DNA from 3 places in the Janthinobacterium sp. PLB04 genome. Region 2 is predicted to be linked to each of the others. Evidence: predicted binding sites of a transcription regulator. Region 2 holds the regulator's gene; each other region holds the start of a gene.
The links. Region 2 encodes LexA, which represses DNA repair genes until DNA is damaged. Its sites were predicted from a motif close to ACTGTATNNNNATACAGT; they were not measured.
Positions count from the first base shown of each region.

Region 1: the regulator LexA is predicted to act here: its motif matches at 2,456-2,473, upstream of imuA (translesion DNA synthesis-associated protein ImuA).
Region 3: the regulator LexA is predicted to act here: its motif matches at 2,201-2,218, upstream of LSO07_RS26125 (DNA topoisomerase IV subunit B).

Region 1 covers NZ_CP088968.1:4,063,353-4,069,626, reverse strand. The annotation lists gene LSO07_RS17990 (error-prone DNA polymerase) at 1-261, opposite strand, end outside; gene LSO07_RS17985 (Y-family DNA polymerase) at 265-1,734, opposite strand; gene imuA (translesion DNA synthesis-associated protein ImuA) at 1,667-2,410, opposite strand; gene LSO07_RS17975 (ComEC/Rec2 family competence protein) at 4,169-4,618, shown strand; gene LSO07_RS17970 (GNAT family N-acetyltransferase) at 4,663-5,184, shown strand; gene LSO07_RS17965 (LysR family transcriptional regulator) at 5,188-6,111, opposite strand; gene LSO07_RS17960 (sulfite exporter TauE/SafE family protein) at 6,263-6,274, shown strand, end outside.
Region 2 covers NZ_CP088968.1:5,108,812-5,115,085, reverse strand. The annotation lists gene purF (amidophosphoribosyltransferase) at 1-1,462, shown strand, start outside; gene LSO07_RS22585 (cystathionine gamma-synthase family protein) at 1,506-2,747, shown strand; gene lexA (transcriptional repressor LexA) at 2,815-3,450, opposite strand; gene rpsF (30S ribosomal protein S6) at 3,726-4,115, shown strand; gene priB (primosomal replication protein N) at 4,136-4,435, shown strand; gene rpsR (30S ribosomal protein S18) at 4,461-4,751, shown strand; gene rplI (50S ribosomal protein L9) at 4,779-5,234, shown strand; gene LSO07_RS22555 (replicative DNA helicase) at 5,370-6,274, shown strand, end outside.
Region 3 covers NZ_CP088968.1:5,903,951-5,910,224, forward strand. The annotation lists gene kdpA (potassium-transporting ATPase subunit KdpA) at 1-1,745, opposite strand, end outside; gene kdpF (K(+)-transporting ATPase subunit F) at 1,745-1,834, opposite strand; gene LSO07_RS26125 (DNA topoisomerase IV subunit B) at 2,297-4,294, shown strand; gene LSO07_RS26130 (molecular chaperone HscC) at 4,294-6,003, shown strand; gene LSO07_RS26135 (J domain-containing protein) at 6,016-6,274, shown strand, end outside.

The sequences.
Region 1 (6,274 bases), 1.0 Mb from region 2:
GCCATCCTCCGGTGTCACAGTCATCTGGCTGCCGATGACAAGGTGGATTCCGAGCTCCTTGGCGGCGATGTGGGCCTTAACGACGCCGGCCAATGTGCATTCGTCTGTAATCGCAACGGCGGCGTACCCGAGCTTTGCGGCGCGCGCGACCAGCTGCTCGGGAGCCGACGCTCCCCGCAGGAACGTGTAGTGGCTGAAAACCTGAAGCTCGGCATAGTCTGGCAGTACTGGACCCGGCGATGGGACGTAGGATGCGCTCATGGCTCAGGCGTACAGGCCGTGCAGATACCAGCGGGCTTCTTTCGTCCGTTCGAGATAGACCCAGTAGCAGGACGCGTCGGTGCCCTGCGCAATGAAATAGTCGCGTGCCGCCGTTTGGTCGTTCCACCATCCGGCCTCGAGACGTTCCGGACCTTGAATAATTTTCAACGGGCTCCCGTAGAACGGCCGCTCGCCCCGCATCAACAGTGGAATCGGTTTTGGCAGGAGCCAAAACGGGCGTCCTTCCAGGACTTCATCGCCATCCAATTTGCGATACTTTTCCGTAAGTGGCACCCATTCGTTGCAGACCTCGGGCCGGTAATCCTGCATTGCCGCCGGGGTCAGCACGTTCTCGGCCCCGAGGCGTGCCGTAAGCAGCTCCAGCAGCCGATGGAAGTCCTGTGGCGACCCACCTGGCTCTGGGAACAGGGACTCGTTAGGAGGAAGCATTGGTTCGATTTTTTTGGCGTCGAGCCGCAATGCGATAACCGGCGCGATGAGCTCAACCTTGCTAAGGCGCTCCTTGAGTAATCGCACCAAGTGGGCCTCGTGCCAAGCTGGCTCCGCAAGCGCGATTTCCAGTTCAGTCGGAGGCATTGCCGCACGTCCGCGCTCATGCTCCAAAACGACGGTGAAAACACGAACCGCCTGTTGGAGTGACGTCAGCCAACCCACGAGTTGGAGGATAAGTCGCGTCGCGCCATGCAGCAGTGCATCAGCATGTTCGATACGGTCGAAGGTCTCAACTCGTTCTGAGAACGTCAACGGGACTTTAATCCACTCGAACATCTCCGGCGCCTGGCCATAGGCGCGGTCGAGGTCCGCAAGCAGGTCCTTGCTAGTGCGTCGAAGTAGACCTGTGCGTGGCAGACGTTGCAATGCGCCGAGGTTCTTGGCTCCGATGCCGGCCAGCCATTCGTCGTATGCCGCGGCGGCGGGTAGCAATCCGCACGGCAGTCTGTCGAGCAAGCGTTCCAACGATTTCATAGTCAGCGCGCGCCGGCGGAACACGGTACCTTTGCGGCGAAAACTCCGCGCAAGCAGCCACGCCCCTTGCGCGGTAGGCGCCGCCCCAAGGCGCGCGGTGAAACCCAGCGCAGCAATACTGCGGGCTATGGCCCCGCAGATGGCATGTGACCCTTTGAACAAACGCAGGCTGGCGCTCACATCCATCAGGATAGAGAAGTCGTCTTGAAGCGTCACCTCGGGGGTGTACTGCAACAGAGCCATGGCGATGGCGTCCAGCGCCAAGGCCTCCTTCTCAAGACTGCGCTCAAGTGTCACCGTATCAGGTGCGATGGCCGACACGCCCCCAATGCGCATCCCCAAGCGTACGCCGCTGTCCGCGGCACCGGGTGATATCGCCGTGACCTGCTCCTGATGCATTACTGCATACGGACCTGGCTCAGACCAAGATGGCCGCAGCGTTTCTAATGGCAGTAGTGGAAGGTACACGCTTAACAGTAATTTCATGGTCTACATCCAGATGCTGACGACCAGCGGGCATGTCCGCAAGCGGTATAAAAAAGGGGTTGTCACAATGAGGCCCCCGACGTTTGATAATGTCCACCGACACACCGCCTAGAGCCGGCCGAAGCCCGATTCGAAGCGGTGATGGCGACGAGTCGACACTGCTGGAAAGCGGCCGCATCAGCCACAGCCAGGTGTCTGTGCTTTGGGCTGCCAGGTTCAACCGCCTTAAGGACTCTGCGCGGACGTTCGACTGCCAAAGCACGACGGCCCCGCACGAGCCGTTTTTCAAAATTTGTTCCGCTGACCAGAGCGCATCGGCCGACCTGCTCGGCCGAAGCCAAAGCAGATTGCGGTCAACAAGCCCCCAGGATTTGCATGTCATGGCATGCGGTAGATATGGCGGCTGAATCAATGCGATGCGTTGCGTAGTTGCCAACTTGGCGAGAGCAGGTTTGAGCAACTGCATCTCGCCGATACCCGCCTGTTGAAGCAGTACCTCCACCAAAGCGGACCTAGGCCATCCACCGTTTGGCAGCTCCGCATCCAAAACCGCATGGCCGGTCGTGCAGGTCGTAGACCTAGACAATGCAAGTTCGCTCGCACGCCAAACATCCTGCAGGGGCAGTTGTAGAAGAGCGCGAGTTGACTCGCTTTGGATGAGGGGTGGGCACAGCATTGAATTTGGTCACGTGGTTAGGGTTGGCAGAGTTTTTGCAAAAATACTGTACATGCATACAGTATAATTCAGGAGATGAAAAAAAACACTCTTGATTTTATTGTATAAAAAGCAACATTATCTAGGTGGAATTGTCTTGTGGTGATGAAGCGCCATTTTCCAGTACGGACTGGCTCATTGGAATCGGCAGGTTTGTTGAGTTTGGAGTGGCCGAAGCTACGTGGTCTACAACTATAGAAATTCGAATTAACAGTACAATATAGTGATTTAAGGCAACTATATTCCCGTTATGATTGATGTGTTGCATCCCGTCGAAGATAGGATGCCCTACGACAATTCCGCTCCAAAAAAGTAAAGCGGGTTGGTATTAGTACTGAGTACTTGCAAGAGAGCCTCGGCCACTGACGCCGAAATGATGAAGTGCTATTTTGGCGTGATGTGCAGCGGAGTTGAACACTGCGCGACCGTTCTGGACTCGGTTTGCGGTAAGGAGAATTGTCTGATTTATTGTCAAAAATGGATGTCAAGTAAGCAGCATTTGAAGGTATTTAAGGGAGTTTACAATTGCGGATTTTTTCTGACGTTGATACTGCACCTTTTAATATTTGTTGGCCCCTGGTTATGGTTGTCCAGGACTCATAATTACTCCCCCAACATTTTAGGTACCGGTTCAGTTATCTCGGCTGCGCTCGCCTTTTTTGTGTTTGCGGCAACAATTCAATATTTCCCCGTGCCAGGTGGTGGTATTTGGATAGCTGTAGACGTCAAGACGGATGTGTTAGCCCTGCACATGTGGAAGAGATTTCCCAGCAGGACGGAGCTCTGTGAGGTCTCTGCTAAGGCAGTGCAACTCGGTCTGGAACTCCGTTGCAAGACCATACGCATCGAATCTCCGTTATTGGTTCGCGATGGAAGATTGCAGATGTGGGGTGACGAGCTAAGGACTCGCCTGGCCAGTTTTGGTCCGCAGGTAGTTATTCAGATTACGCATCCGAAAGACATGTTTTTTCTACATGCCGGACTATTTTCGTTAACTCGAAAACTCCTGAGGTATGACCTTAAAAAGAAGCATTTGCCAGCTTCACAAGGATTTTTTAAGGGCCAGACCGCGGGGTTCATAATACAACTTCCTTGATAATTTACCGCTCGCTCCTAGGGGATTCGTCCTTTGACCTCCCCTCGAGCCGCTCCTCAATCTCTTAACGCCTCTCTGAAATCGCCAATTGCTTGCTCAGCTAGCCATTCGACGAATTGCCCGCCACCAGGGCTCGCCGCAATCAACGCCCAGAATCTGCATTCACCGTGCGCTCATCCCCGCCCATAACGGCATCCCGCTCGCCGGGATTGCCATTTAAAGTTGCTCCACCGAGCGACTGGTCACCTACGTCACACTTGACCACTACTAAAAAAGCGCCAAGCACCTTTCGCACGGCGGTGTTGAGGTCATTCTCGAGCCTTGTACTGTCCTTTAGATTTTTCCGGTCACGCGGCATCGTTGCCATGTCTTTACACGCGCCGTCGATAATTGCGTTAAGTTCTCCAAGCGGTTTTCAGCTAATCTCGGCTTGCGATTGCCAGTAAGCTGCCAAGACTAAACAAAACAGGCAAAGTTCCAGTTTCTAACCATGGACATATCCTGAGATTATTCAAGTATTTTTAACCGATGGCCATGGACACTCCAAGATGAGCTAAGCCCCTTGTATTTAAAGGGAAAACTGCTGTGTCCATGCCCTGTCTATTCGCGGTTGTTGGAAAGGTGTGCACTTCGCCATGCTGCACCCGCTGCCGGCCAGCCATACGGACATCGGCTTGACGCCGAACGCCCGCAGCTGCACCGTGAAAATCACGGCAGGCAATCACTCGATCCTGCTGGCCGGCGACATCGAGGCGGCGCAAGAGGTGCAATTGCTGGCGCGCTCGGCGGAGGGCGACCTGGCCGCCGACGTATTGCTGGCGCCCCATCACGGCAGCGGCACCTCGTCGACACAGGCGTTCTTGAACGCCGTCCATCCGACCCTGGCGATTTTCCAGGTGGGACACAGGAACCGTTATAAGCATCCGAAGGCGCAAGTGTATGCGCGCTATGGGGACATGGGGATTGCGCGGCTGCGCACGGATGTGGAAGGAGCGGTGGTGCTGGCGTTTGGCGATGGTATCGGCGTGACCTTGTATCGGGCCAGCCGGCCGCGTTACTGGCATGGGCGCTAGCGCTTTCATGCTACGCTCCCGCAACATCGTCCCAGGAGTCCAGATTGCGCCATTCCAGCCACCCTTATCTTGTCAGCACGGCCCAGGCCGCCGACATCGACTCCATCACAGTCTTGCTGCAAGCCAATTCCCCCTCGCAGGGCGGCAGTCTGACGGGCGAGTTTTCACGCGACAAGGTGGCCAGCATGGCGGATGGCGCGTCGCCCGTCATCGTGGCGCGGCGCGTAGCGGACGGACCTGTCGTTGGCGTGTTGTTCAGCGCGGCGCCAGCCGCTGCGCAGGCGCCCGTGGTATTGGCCATGCTGGCCGCGTATGCGGGCAGTGGCAACGCCTATGTGTACGGCCCCGTCTGCATTGCGGATTCGGAGCGGGGGCAGGGTTTGCTGGCGCTGCTGTACTCTGCCATGCGCGAGCAGCATGGGGGCGCCGAGGCGGTGCTGTTCATCCGGCGCGACAATCCAGGTTCGCTGCGCGCGCATGAACGGCTGGGCATGTATGAGGTGGCCGCTTTTGACTTCGATGGCGCGCAGTTTGCCGTGTATAGCGATGCTATCGTCGGGAAATAGTCCTTAAATTACACGTTCATCCGGTATTTCCAGCCCCCGCTGCCGCACATACTCCAGAAACAGCCGCGCCCCCTTGGCCATGCGCGAGGTGCCATACACGGCGTGGATGCTGGGGTCCAGCTCCTTCGACGACGTGAGACGGTAGGCCGTGCAGACGCGGCGCAGTGCGCCGGAGGCCACGGCCGGTTCCGCCAGCCAGCTGGCCAGACGCACGATGCCGGCACCTTCCAGTGCGGCCTGGAAGGTGGCGATGCCGGAGGTGAAGCGGAAACGCGGTTGCACCTGGTAGCGCACGTTGCGCTCGCTGGAAACGAAATGCCAGTCGCGCAGGATGCGGGGGGCCGAGTGCATGATGATGTCGTGGCCGGCCAGCTCTTCGGGTTCCCCGGGCGCGCCCATGCGCTCGATATAGTCGGGCGAGGCATACATGTAGCGGCGGTAATTCCACAGGGGATAGCCGATCAGCTCGCTCGACTGGGGAAACGCGCCGCGGATGGCGAAGTCCAGCTTTTCCTGGATGGGGTCGATCGATTTGTCCGAGAAGTGGATGTCCACCGACACGTTCGGGTAGTCGCGCGAAAATTGCGCCACCACTTTCGGCAAGAATCCCAGCGACAGGATTTCCGGTGCCGAGAGGCGTACCCAGCCTTGCGGCGAATTGCTCAATTCCGCTAATTGGTCTTCCGCCTCGGCTTGCGTTTCCAGCAAGTGCTTGGCCGACGCGTAATACGTTTCGCCGGCCGTCGTCAGGGTGAACTGCTTTTGCGTGCGCAGGATCAGCTCGGCGCCGATGGCGTCTTCGAGGAACTGGATGGCGCGCGTGACGGCCGACGGCGAGCGTCCCAGCATGCGCGCCGCGTGGATGAAGCTGCGCTTTTCGACCACGGTGCAGAAGGCGCGGATCTCCCACATCAGTTTCATCGACATCGTGCGGCTCCCGGCAAAAGAGGCCAGTAGACCGTATGGGGCGCATTCCGTCAAGCGTTACACCTGATTGCGTTTTCCGCAATATGAAGTTGCATCCGGAAAAATTCACGGCGCCTATACTGCCGCTGTCGCCCATTCCTTACTGCCTATCATGCTGACCATC
Region 2 (6,274 bases):
GTTGCTCCTGCAACATCGCGGTCAGGACGCGGCAGGGATTGCGACCAATCACAGCAGTATGTTTTCCATGCACAAAGCCAATGGCCTCGTGCGTGACGTCTTCCGTACGCGCAACATGCGTTCGCTGCAAGGCACGACGGGCATCGGCCATTGCCGCTACCCGACCGCCGGTTCGTCGAGCGAAGAGGAAGCACAACCGTTCTATGTGAATGCGCCGTTCGGCATCACCCTGGCGCACAATGGCAACCTGACCAACTGGGAACAGTTGAAACTGGAAATGTTCAAGAATGACCGCCGCCACATCAATACCGATTCCGATTCGGAAGTGCTGCTCAACGTGCTGGCGCATGAAATCCAGGAAGCGACGACGGGCCTGAACCTGGACCCGGAAGCCATCTTCAAGGCTGTTACCGTGCTGAACCGCCGCGTCAAGGGTGGTTACGCCGCCGTGGCGCAGATCGCCGGCGTGGGCTTGCTGGCCTTCCGCGATCCGCACGGCATCCGCCCGCTGTGCCTGGGCATCAATGAAACGGAGCAAGGTCCGGAATACCTGATCGCTTCCGAATCCGTGGCCCTGGAAGGCATGGGCTTCCGCTTCGTGCGCGACATCGGTCCCGGCGAAGCCGTCTTCATCGATGCTGACAAGCAATTGCACAGCGCCCAATGCGCCGATAATGCCAGCCTGAACCCGTGCGTGTTCGAATTCGTCTACCTGGCCCGTCCCGACTCCGTCATCGACGGTGCCTCCGTGTACGCCACGCGCCTGAAAATGGGCGAGTACCTGGCCGAGAAGATCCGCGCCGAATTGCCAGGCGTGCATATCGACGTGGTCATGCCGATTCCCGATTCCTCGCGTCCGGCCGCCATCCAGCTGGCCATGGCGCTGAACATCGAGTACCGCGAAGGCTTCATCAAGAATCGCTACATCGGCCGCACCTTCATCATGCCGGGCCAGGCGGCGCGCAAAAAATCCGTGCGCCAGAAGCTCAACGCAATCCCGTCCGAATTCAAGGACAAGGTCGTGCTGCTGGTCGACGATTCCATCGTGCGCGGCACCACCAGCCGTGAAATCGTGCAGATGGCGCGCGAAGCGGGCGCGACGAAAGTTATCTTCGCCTCGGCTGCGCCGCCGGTGATCTACCCGAACGTGTACGGCATCGACATGCCGACGCGCGACGAACTGATCGCCTATGGCCGCACGACGGAAGAAGTGTGCCGCGAAATCACGGCCGACTACCTCGTGTACCAGGATATCGGCGCGCTCAAGCAGGCCATCGCCGATGTCAACCCGGCCCTGACCAACTTCGAAGCGTCGTGCTTCGATGGCGTGTACGTGACGGGCGACGTGTCGCAGGAATACCTGGACCGCCTGGAATATGCGCGCCACCATCCGAAGGCGGCAGCGCCCGAAGATACGCCGCGTTCCCAGCTGAACCTGAACCTGGCGACAACAGAAGCGTAATTATCTTGCCCGGCTAGCGCCGGGCTTTTTTTGCTCCGCGATCATGAACGATAAAAAAAACTACGGCTTTACCACCACCATCCTGCATAACGACCGCCGCAAGGGCATCGAGCACGGTTCCCTGCACAAGCCCGTGCATACTTCCGTTGCCTTCGGCTACGGCGATGCGCGCCAGCTCGCTTCCGTATTCCAGGGCAAGGAGCCCGGCTTCCGCTACGGCCGCCAGGGCAATCCGACCGTCTCCGCGCTGGAAGACAAGGTCAACAAGATGGAAGACGGCGTCGCCACGCTGTGCTTCGCCACCGGCATGGGCGCCATCGGCGCCGTGGTGCAGGCGCTCTTGCGCGCTGGCGACCATGTCGTGTCGTCGGCCTTTTTGTTTGGCAACACCAACAGCCTGTGGCAAACGGTGACGGGGCAGGGCGTCGCCGTGTCGTTCGTCGACGCCACGGACGTGGCCAACGTGGCCGCCGCCATCACGCCGCAAACGCGCATCGTGTTTGTCGAAACCATCGCCAATCCGCGCACGCAAATCGCCGACCTGGCGAAGATCGGCGCGTTGTGCAAGGAGCGCGGCATTTTGTACATCGTCGACAACACGATGACGACGCCTTACCTGTTCCGCCCGAAAGCCGTGGGCGCGGGCCTGGTGGTCAATGCGCTGACAAAATCCATCGGCGGCCACGGCAATGCCCTGGGCGGCAGTTTGACGGACACGGGCGTGTTCGACTGGACGCAGTATCCGAACATTTTCGACAATTACAAGAAGGCGGCGCCGGCGCAGTGGGGCATCGCGCAAATCCGCGCCAAGGCCTTGCGCGATTTCGGCGCCTCCCTGGGGCCGGAGGCGGCGCACCATATCGCCGTCGGCGCGGAAACCATGGCCTTGCGCATGGACCGCACCTGCTCGAACGCCCTGGCGCTGGCCACCATGCTGGCCGCCGACCCGCGGGTAGCGGCCGTGCATTACCCGGGCTTGGCCGCGCATCCGCAGCACGCGCTGGCGACGGATTTGTTCCGCAGCTATGGCTCGCTGTTCAGCTTTGAGCTGAAGGATGGCATCGATTGCTTCGATTTCCTCAATCGTCTCAATCTTGCCATTCCAGCGAGCAATCTCGGCGACACGCGCACCCTGGTCATTCCCGTCGCCCACACGATCTTTTACGAGATGGGCGCTGAGCGTCGCGCCAGCATGGGCATCGCCGAATCCCTGATCCGCGTGTCCGTCGGTATCGAGGATGAGGCGGACTTGCTCGAGGATTTCCGTAGCGCCCTGGACGCATAAAACGCCTGGGCAATAAAAAAAGGGCCGCAACAGTCATGCTGTTGCGGCCCTTTTTACATGCGGAGGTTCAATGCCAGCTGCGCATCAAGCCTACCGCCAAACCTTCCAGGGCGAATTCATCTTCCGGCGATACGGTGATGACCTTGAAGTCGGGGTTTTCCGGCAGCAATTCGATGACGGAACCCGTTTTCTTGTAGCGCTTGACGGTGACTTCGTCGCCGATGCGGGCGACGACGATCTGGCCATTCTTGGCGCTATCGACCTTCTTGACGGCCAGTAAATCGCCATCCATGATGCCGGCGTCGCGCATGGACCAGCCGCGCACCTTCAGCAGGAAGTCGGGCTTGGCAGAAAACAGGGCGGGGTCCACGTTGTAGCTCGCTTCCAGGTTTTCCTGTGCCAGGATGGGCGAGCCTGCCGCCACCCGGCCGATCAGGGGCAGCGACATCAGCAGCGCTGCCGGCACTTTCGATGGCAGGGCTTCAGCGGCCGCGCCGATCAGGCGGATACCACGCGAGGTGCCGGGAGAAATCTCGATCGCGCCCTTGCGGGCCAGGGCCTGCAAATGCTCTTCGGCCGCGTTGGCCGATTTGAAACCCAGTTCATTGGCGATTTCGGCACGGGTGGGAGGAAAGCCCGTGTTTTCAATCGCATCCTTGATCAGGTTCAGGATTTGTTCTTGTCGTGCTGTCAGCTTGATCATGAGCGGTGGGTGCATACTAAAATGCTGTCTATATGAACAGTCTGTATTTTTGTACAGTATCGCCCACTATGCAAGGGGATTTCCGTGTTTTAGGCGAATTTCGCAATAAATACTTGTCCAGGGGCGGAAAGCACGGTGGCGCGCGGGCTTTTCGGGGGCTGGTGGAAGGAATGATTGAAACGTTTGCAAAAGGCGGTTATAATCTTCGGCTGACCTTCCCACACCCGTCTTGACGCCGGGGTGGGCGATTATCAATCCGACCTGAAGGAGTTTGCATGCGTCATTATGAAATAGTCTTTATCGTCCATCCGGACCAAAGCGAGCAAGTGCCCGCGATGATCGAACGCTACAAAGCCAGCGTAACCACCCGCGGCGGTTCGGTTCACCGCGTGGAAGATTGGGGCCGCCGTCAAATGGCTTACTCGATCCAAAAGCTGCCTAAAGCACACTACATCTGCCTGAACATCGAATGCGACAACGAGACCCTGGTCGAGTTGGAAACAGCATTCAAATTCAATGATGCCGTGTTGCGTCACCTGACCGTTAAAATGAAGAAAGCTGAAACAGCTCCTTCGCCGATGATGAAATCGGTACAACGCGAAGACGCGGCCAAAAGCCACCGCACCGAAGCACCAGCAGCCGCTCCAGCCGCAGCAGCAGCTTAATTCTTGACCAGGATCGTGCGCTGAACCAGCTACAAGTAACCGCCATCATTGCCGAGCGCGAAATATTGCGCTATACCCCGGCAGGGCTGCCGATTGTGAATGCAGTATTGCAACACAGTTCGCAGCAGATGGAAGCAGGGATTGCCCGTTTGACCGAGTTTGATGTTGCCGCGCTAGCCGCTGGCGAAATTTCAGGCAGGTTCAGTCAGGCAAGCTTGGGCGGGGTATATCAGTTCACGGGTTTCCTGGCCAGGAAGAGCCGCAACAGCAAGAGTTTGGTGTTTCACATCATTGATTTTAGTGCAGTCAATTCTGACTAGCGCATTTTAGATACAGGAGCCTGACATGGCATTCGGTAAAAAGTTCGACAAAAATAAGCTCAAGCTTAAAGAAAAACGCAAACAGCAAAACCCGTTGTTCAAACGCAAGAAGTTCTGCCGCTTCACCGCAGCTCACGTTGAGCAAGTCGACTACAAAGACGTCGACACGCTGAAAGACTTCGTCCAAGAAAACGGCAAGATCATGCCAGCACGCCTGACCGGTACCAAAGCGCACTACCAGCGCCAAGTTGACACCGCAATCAAGCGCGCTCGCTTCCTCGCGCTGCTGCCATACACCGATCTGCACCACGCTTAATCGGTCAGATATTCCTGGAGAAGAACTATGCAAATCATTCTGTTAGAAAAAGTTGTTAACGTCGGTAACCTCGGCGAAGTCGTCAAAGTCAAAGACGGTTACGCACGTAACTTCCTGATCCCGCAACGCCTGGCACGTCGTGCTACGGCAACCGCTGTGGCTGAATTCGAAGTCAAGCGCGCCGAACTGGAAAAAGCTGCTGCCGCCAAACTGGCCGCATCGCAAGCCCAGGGCGAAAAACTGAGCGGCCTGACCGTTCAAGTTGCTCAAAAAGCTGGTGTTGATGGCCGTCTGTTCGGTTCCGTCACCAACTTCGACATCGCTGAAGCGCTGACCAAGCAAGGTTTTGCTGTTGAAAAAGCACAAATCCGCATGCCTACCGGCCCGCTGAAGATCGTTGGCGAGCACAACGTTTCGGTTGCTCTGCACACCGACGTGGTCGTGGAAGTTGTTATCGCTGTCGTACCAGACGCGAACGCGTAATCGTCTGCGGGCCTGGCCCGCAAGCGTTGCCGCACTATGAAAAGCCGGGTTCGCCCGGCTTTTTTGTGGCCTTTTTTTCGCTCAATTTCAGCCCTTTATTTTTGCCAGCACGCCGAAGCGGGTATAATTCGCGCCATGAACGCCCCCTCTGATCCGCAACTGGATTCCCTCCGTATTCCGCCGCATTCGATCGAAGCAGAACAATCCGTCATTGGTGGTCTGCTGCGCGACAATGCCGCGTATGACCGCATCGCCGACTTCATGCATGCGGAGGATTTCTATCGCTATGACCATCGCATCATCTTCGAGCAAATCGTCAAGATGGTTAACGCTTCCAAGCCAGCCGATGTCATTACTGTTTTTGAAACCCTGACCCAGCTCGGCAAGGCCGATGATGTGGGCGGACTCGCTTACCTGAATGCCATGGCGCAAAACACGCCATCGGCCGCGAACATCCGGCGCTACGCCGAGATCGTGCGCGACCGCGGCGTGCTGCGCAAGCTCATCACCGTCGCCGACGATATTTCCGGCACGGCCTTCAGCCCGCAAGGCAAGGAAGTCAAGCAGATGCTTGACGAGGCCGAGTCGAAGATTTTCGCCATCGCCGAAGAGGGCGCGCGCGGCGCCCAGGGCTGGACCGCCATCCAGCCCCTGCTGACCCAAGTGGTCGAGCGCATCGACGAACTGTACAGCCGCGACAACCAGAGTGAAATCACGGGCGTGCCCACCGGTTTCATCGACCTCGACCGCATGACCTCCGGTCTGCAGCCGGGCGACCTGGTGATCGTGGCGGGCCGTCCGTCGATGGGCAAGACGGCGTTTTCCGTCAACATCGGCGAAAACGTGGCCATCGACAGCGGCTTGCCCGTGGCCGTGTTCTCGATGGAGATGGGCGGCGCCCAGCTGGCCATGCGTATGCTCGGCTCCGTCGGACAGCTCGACCAGCACCGCCTGCGCACGGGCCGCCTGAACGACGAGGACTGGCCGCGCCTGACGAATGCGATCCAGAAGATGAACGACGCGCAGTTGTACATCGATGA
Region 3 (6,274 bases), 800 kb from region 2:
TTCAAAACGCCGACGAGCACGACAACGCCGATCAGCAGGCCGATGAACATGGGGCCGTGCGTGGGCATGGTGCCGGCATTGGCCGACAGGCGCTGCTTGGCCGCCAGCGAACCGGCCACCGCCAGCACGGGCACGATCACGCCGAAGCGGCCGAACCACATGGCGATCGCCAGCATCACGTTGTAGAACGGCGTGTTGGCGGACAGGCCGGCAAACGCGCTGCCGTTGTTGTTGGCCGCCGACGTGAAGGCGTAGAGGATCTCCGAGAAGCCATGCGCGCCCGGATTGGCCACGCCAACCGTGCCCGGTTCGACCATCGCGGCGATCGCCGTGCCCGTCAAGACCAGGGCTGGCGTGACCAGGATGGCCAGCGAGACCATCTTCATTTCATAGGCCTGGATTTTCTTGCCCAGATATTCGGGCGTGCGGCCTATCATCAGGCCGGCGATGAAGACGGCCAGGATGGCGAACATCAGCATGCCGTACAGGCCCGTGCCCACGCCGCCGAAAATCACTTCGCCGAACTGCATCAGCAGCAGCGGCACCATGCCGCCCAGGGGCATGTAGGAATCGTGCATGGAATTGACAGCGCCGCACGATGCGGCCGTCGTCACCGCCGCGAACAGGGTCGAGGAGCTGATGCCGAAGCGCGTTTCCTTGCCTTCCATATTGCCGCCCGATTGCAGGCTGCTGGCCTGCTGGTCCACGCCCAGGGCTTGCAGGGCGGGATTGGCCTGCTGCTCGGCGCTCATCACGCCAGCCGTCATGACGACAAAGATCAGGGTCATGGCGGCCAGCACGGCCCAGCCCTGGCGCAGGTCGCCCACCATGCGGCCGAACGTGAAGCACAGGCCGGCGGGGATGATGAAGATGGCCAGCATCTGCAGGAAGTTCGACAGCACGGTGGGGTTTTCATACGGATGCGAGGAATTGGCGTTGAAGAAGCCGCCGCCATTCGTGCCCAGCAGCTTGATCGACTCCTGCGACGCGACAGGGCCCATGGCGATCGTCTGCGTCGTCGCCACTTGCGCTTCCATCACGGGCTTGCCGGCCGCATCCAGCACGGGCTGGCCGTCGGCCGTCACTTTCGGCGTTTCATACGCCACGTGGTCGAGCAGGGTCACTTCCTTGTAGGCGGAAAAATTCTGGATCATGCCTTCGCCCATGAAGACGACGGACAGGGCCAGGGACAACGGCAGCAGGATGTACAGGGTCGAGCGCACCAGGTCGACCCAGAAATTGCCGATCGACTTGCCCGAGCGCGAGGCGAAACCGCGTACCAGCGCGAAGATCACGGCGATGCCGGTGGCCGCCGAAAAGAAGTTCTGGCAGGCCAGGCCCAGCATCTGCGTCAGATAGCTCATCGTCTGTTCGCCGCCGTAACCCTGCCAGTTGGTATTGGCGACGAAGCTGACGGTGGTATTGAACGAGGAATCGGGGCTGACGGCGCCCAGTCCCTGGGGATTGAGTGGCAGGAAGCCCTGCAGGCGCTGCAGGCCGTAGACGAAGACGGCGCCCACGGTATTGAAGACGATCAGGGCGATGGCATAGCTTTTCCAGCCCATGGCCTTGTCGGCGGGAAGGCCGGACCAGCGGTACAGCAGGTTTTCCAGCTTTTGCAGCCAGCCCAGGCCGCGCACGGGGCCATCGCCGGCCACCCTGGCCATGTACAGGCCCAGCGGATAGCCGGCGGCCAGCAGCACGGCCAGGAAAGCCACCAGTAACAGTATCGATTGCGTCGTCATCACAGTTCCTCCGCCTTCAGCAGCGCCACCAGCAAATACACGAGCAGGCCAGCCGAGACGACGGCGCCCAGCACATAAAACGCGTTCATTTGACGCTCCCTAATTTGTCGCAGGCGACGGCAAAGCCGGCCGCCACGACGAAAAACACGGCAATCAAGCCGAGATACACGAGATCCATTCCCACCCTCATTCAGGTTTGTTTTGATAGTGAGCAGATTAGCCAAAAGGGTCTAAAAAATTCGTAAAGACTGGGGAGGCAGCTGTAAACAAGATGTAAAAACGGCGGCTTTACCGCATAAAATCCAGCACAATTGGCGCAAAACCACGCGCGCGGCGCACTGTTGTTGCCTTGGAGTAGCGCTATTGCCCGCCGATCAAGATAGAATGCGCGAGCGTCCGCACAAGGACGCCAAGCCTGCCGCACTGCCCTCCCCCAGTGACGCTGGACGGGATATACTGTATATTCATACAGTTATCGCCGCCGCTGTCATTGCGCCAGCAGTGCCCTGGCCTGGCGTTCCAACCACTGTCTTTACTTAGCTTGAACACGTATGGCCACTAAAAAACCAGCATCCGACTACAGCGAATCATCCATCCGTGTCCTGAAAGGACTGGAACCCGTCAAGCAGCGCCCGGGGATGTACACCCGCACTGAAAATCCGCTGCACATCATTCAGGAAGTGATCGACAATGCCTCCGACGAGGCGCTGGGCGGTCATTGCACGCATATCGCCGTCACGCAAAACACGGATGGCAGCATTACCGTCGAAGACAATGGCCGCGGCATTCCCGTCGGCCTGCACCCGGAAGAAGGCGTGCCGACGGTGGAAATCGTGTTTACACGGCTGCACGCGGGCGGCAAGTTCGACAAGGGTTCGGGCGGCGCCTATGCGTTCTCGGGCGGCTTGCACGGCGTCGGCGTGTCCGTCACCAATGCGTTGTCGACGCGCCTGGAAATCACCGTCTGGCGCAAGGAAAGCGACGGCAACGGCTTGCACCACATGGTGTTTGCGAATGGCGACGTGATCGAGCCCTTGAATTCCCGCCCCGCCCCGCGCGATGGCAAGAAGTCGGGCACGCGCGTCACGGCCTGGCCCGACGCAAAATATTTTGATTCGCCCAACATCTCGCAAACGGAGCTGCAACGCCTGCTGCGCTCGAAAGCCGTGCTGCTGCCGGGCGTCACCGTGACGCTCACCAACGCGAAGACGGGCGACACGCAAACCTGGCAGTACGCGGAAGGCTTGCGCGGCTACCTGACCGAAACGCTGGCGCAGGTATCGAATGGCGAAACCCTAATTCCCCTGTTCGAAGGCGCGCAATACGCGGGCCCGGACTCGGAAGGCTTTGCCGAAGGCGAAGGCGCGGCCTGGGTGGTGGCGTGGACGGAAGAAGGCGCCATCGTGCGCGAATCGTATGTCAACCTGATCCCCACCTCGAATGGCGGCACGCACGAATCGGGCTTGCGCGACGGCCTGTTCGGCGCCGTGAAGAACTTCGTCGAAATGCACTCGCTGCTGCCGAAAGGCGTGAAGCTGCTACCGGAAGACGTGTTCGCGCGCGCTTCCTTCGTGCTGTCGGCCAAGGTGCTGGACCCGCAATTCCAGGGCCAGATCAAGGAACGCCTGAACTCGCGCGACGCCGTGCGCCTCGTCTCGACCTTCACCAAGCCGCCGCTGGAACTGTGGCTGAACCAGCATGTCGACTACGGCAAGAAGCTGGCCGATCTCGTGATCAAGCAGGCGCAGTCGCGCCAGCGCTCGCTGCAAAAAGTGGAAAAGAAAAAATCCTCGGGCGTGGCCGTCCTTCCCGGCAAGCTGACCGACTGCGAATCGTCGGACATCGCGCGCAATGAACTGTTCCTCGTCGAGGGCGACTCGGCGGGCGGTTCGGCCAAGATGGGGCGCGACAAGGAATTCCAGGCGATCCTGCCCCTGCGCGGCAAGGTCTTGAACTCGTGGGAAACGGACCGCGACCGCCTGTTCGCGAATAACGAGATCCACGACATTGCCGTCGCCATCGGCGTCGATCCGCACAGCGTGGGCGATACGCCCGACCTGTCCGGCCTGCGCTACGGCAAGATCTGCATCCTGTCCGACGCGGACGTGGACGGCTCGCACATCCAGGTACTGCTGCTGACGCTGTTCTTCAAGCACTTCCCGGCCCTGATCAACAAGGGACACATCTGCATCGCCCGCCCGCCTTTGTACCGCGTGGATGCGCCGGCGCGCGGCAAGAAGCCGATGCAGAAAATCTATGCGCTCGACGACGGCGAACTGCTCGCCATCGAGGACAAGCTGCGCAAGGAAGGCGTGAAACAGGGCGCCTGGTCGATCTCGCGCTTCAAGGGCCTGGGCGAGATGAATGCCGAGCAGCTGTGGGAAACGACGATGAACCCGGACACGCGCCGTTTGCTGCCCGTCACGCTCGGTGAAGTCGACCACATGACTTCGGCCTCCCGCTTCAATATGTTGATGGGCAAAGGCGAAGCGGCCGGACGCCGCGCCTGGATCGAAGAACACGGCAATGAGGCGGAGGCGGATATCTGATGATCATCGGTATCGACCTGGGCACCACCAACAGCCTGGTCGCCATCTGGCGCGACGGCAAGGCTTCCATCATCCCGAATGCGCTCGGTGAACACCTGACGCCGTCGTGCGTCAGCATCGACGACGACGGCACCGTGCTGGTGGGCCGCGCCGCGCGCGAGCGCCTGCAGACGCACCCGCAACTGACGGCGGCCGTCTTCAAGCGCTACATGGGCAGTGAAAAGAAGATCACCCTCGGCACGCAGCAATTCCGTCCGGAAGAGCTGTCGTCGATGGTGCTGCGCGCGCTGAAGGAAGATGCCGAAGCCTTTTTGGGGCACAAGGTCGAGGAAGCCATCATCACCGTGCCCGCGTATTTCAGCGATGCGCAGCGCAAAGCCACGCGCATCGCCGGCCAGCTGGCGGGCTTGCGCGTGGAACGCCTGCTGAACGAGCCGACGGCCGCCGCGCTGGCCTACGGCATCCGCGACAAGGAACAGGAAAGCAAATTCCTCGTCTTCGACCTGGGTGGCGGCACCTTCGACGTGTCGATCCTGGAGCTGTTCGAAGGCGTGATGGAAGTGCGCGCCTCGGCCGGCGACAATTTTCTGGGCGGTGAAGACTTCGTCACCGTGCTGGTCGACGCCTTTTTGGAAGGCAGCGGCTTGCGCGATGCGGCCGGCAGCCGCCTGTTCGACCCGCGCCAGCAGCAGCTGCTGCGCGATGAGGCCGAGCGCGTCAAGCGCCTGCTGTCGGACCAGCCATCCGTGCGCATGGCCACGCGCTACCAGGACAAGGAATACAGCTGGGAGATCAGCGAAGACAAACTGGCGCAATTGTGCGAGCCCCTGCTGGCCCGCCTGCGCCTGCCCGTGGAACGGGCGCTGCGCGACGCCACCATCCGCGCCGCGGAATTGAATGAAGTAGTGCTGGCCGGCGGCGCCACGCGCATGCCGCTGGTGCGCAAACTCGTCTCGCGCATGTTCGGCCGCTTCCCCGCCATCCACCTGGATCCGGACGAAGCCGTGGCGCTGGGGGCCGCCGTGCAAGCGGGGCTCAAGATGCGCGATGCGGCGCTCGACGAAGTGGTCATGACGGACGTGGCGCCGTACTCGCTGGGTATTTCCATTTCGCGCCAGGTCGGCGCGAACCAGTATGAAGGCGGACATTATCTGCCCATCATCGAGCGCAATTCCGTGGTGCCCGTCTCGCGCACGGAAAACATCACCACCATCCACGACAACCAGAAGGAAATCAACGTGGCGATCTTCCAGGGCGAGTCGCGCCTGGTGGCCGACAACGTCTTCCTCGGCAAGATCAGCTTCCCGATTCCCGCGAAAAAGGCGGGCGAGATCGGCATCGACGTGCGCTTCACCTACGACGTCAGCGGCGTGCTGGAAGCGGAAGTGACGGTGCTGGCCACGCAGGAAAAGCACAAGATGGTCATCAGCGACAACGCGGGCGTGATGACGCCGGAACAGATCGAGCAGCGCTTTGCGGAACTGGCCGACCTGAAGATCCACCCGCGCGAGCAGATGGAAAACCGTACCCTGGTCACGCGCGCCGACCGGCTGTACGAACAGTCTCTGGGCGACGTGCGCCAGTACCTGGCGGCGCACACGGCCAACTTCCAGGCCGCGCTGGAAACGCAGGATCCGAACACCATCCGCAAGGCACGCCAGGCGCTCGACGAAGTGTTGCGCCAGGTCGAGAGCGAGAGCTTCCTGTAAATGGACGGCGGCATGGACAACGGACAGCGCAGCCTGTGGGCAATCCTGGGCACGGAGCCGACGGGCGACGAGCGCACCCTCAAGCGCGCGTATGCGAAGCGTCTGAAGGTGACGCGTCCCGAAGACGATCCGGCCGCCTTCCAGGAACTGCGCGAAGCGTATGAATACGCGCTGCGCCATGCGCACCTGTTTGCCGAGGAATTGCCGGAACCGCCAGCGGCCGAAGCGGAAGCGGAAGCGCCAGAAGCACCGCCGATGGAACCGGCCGACT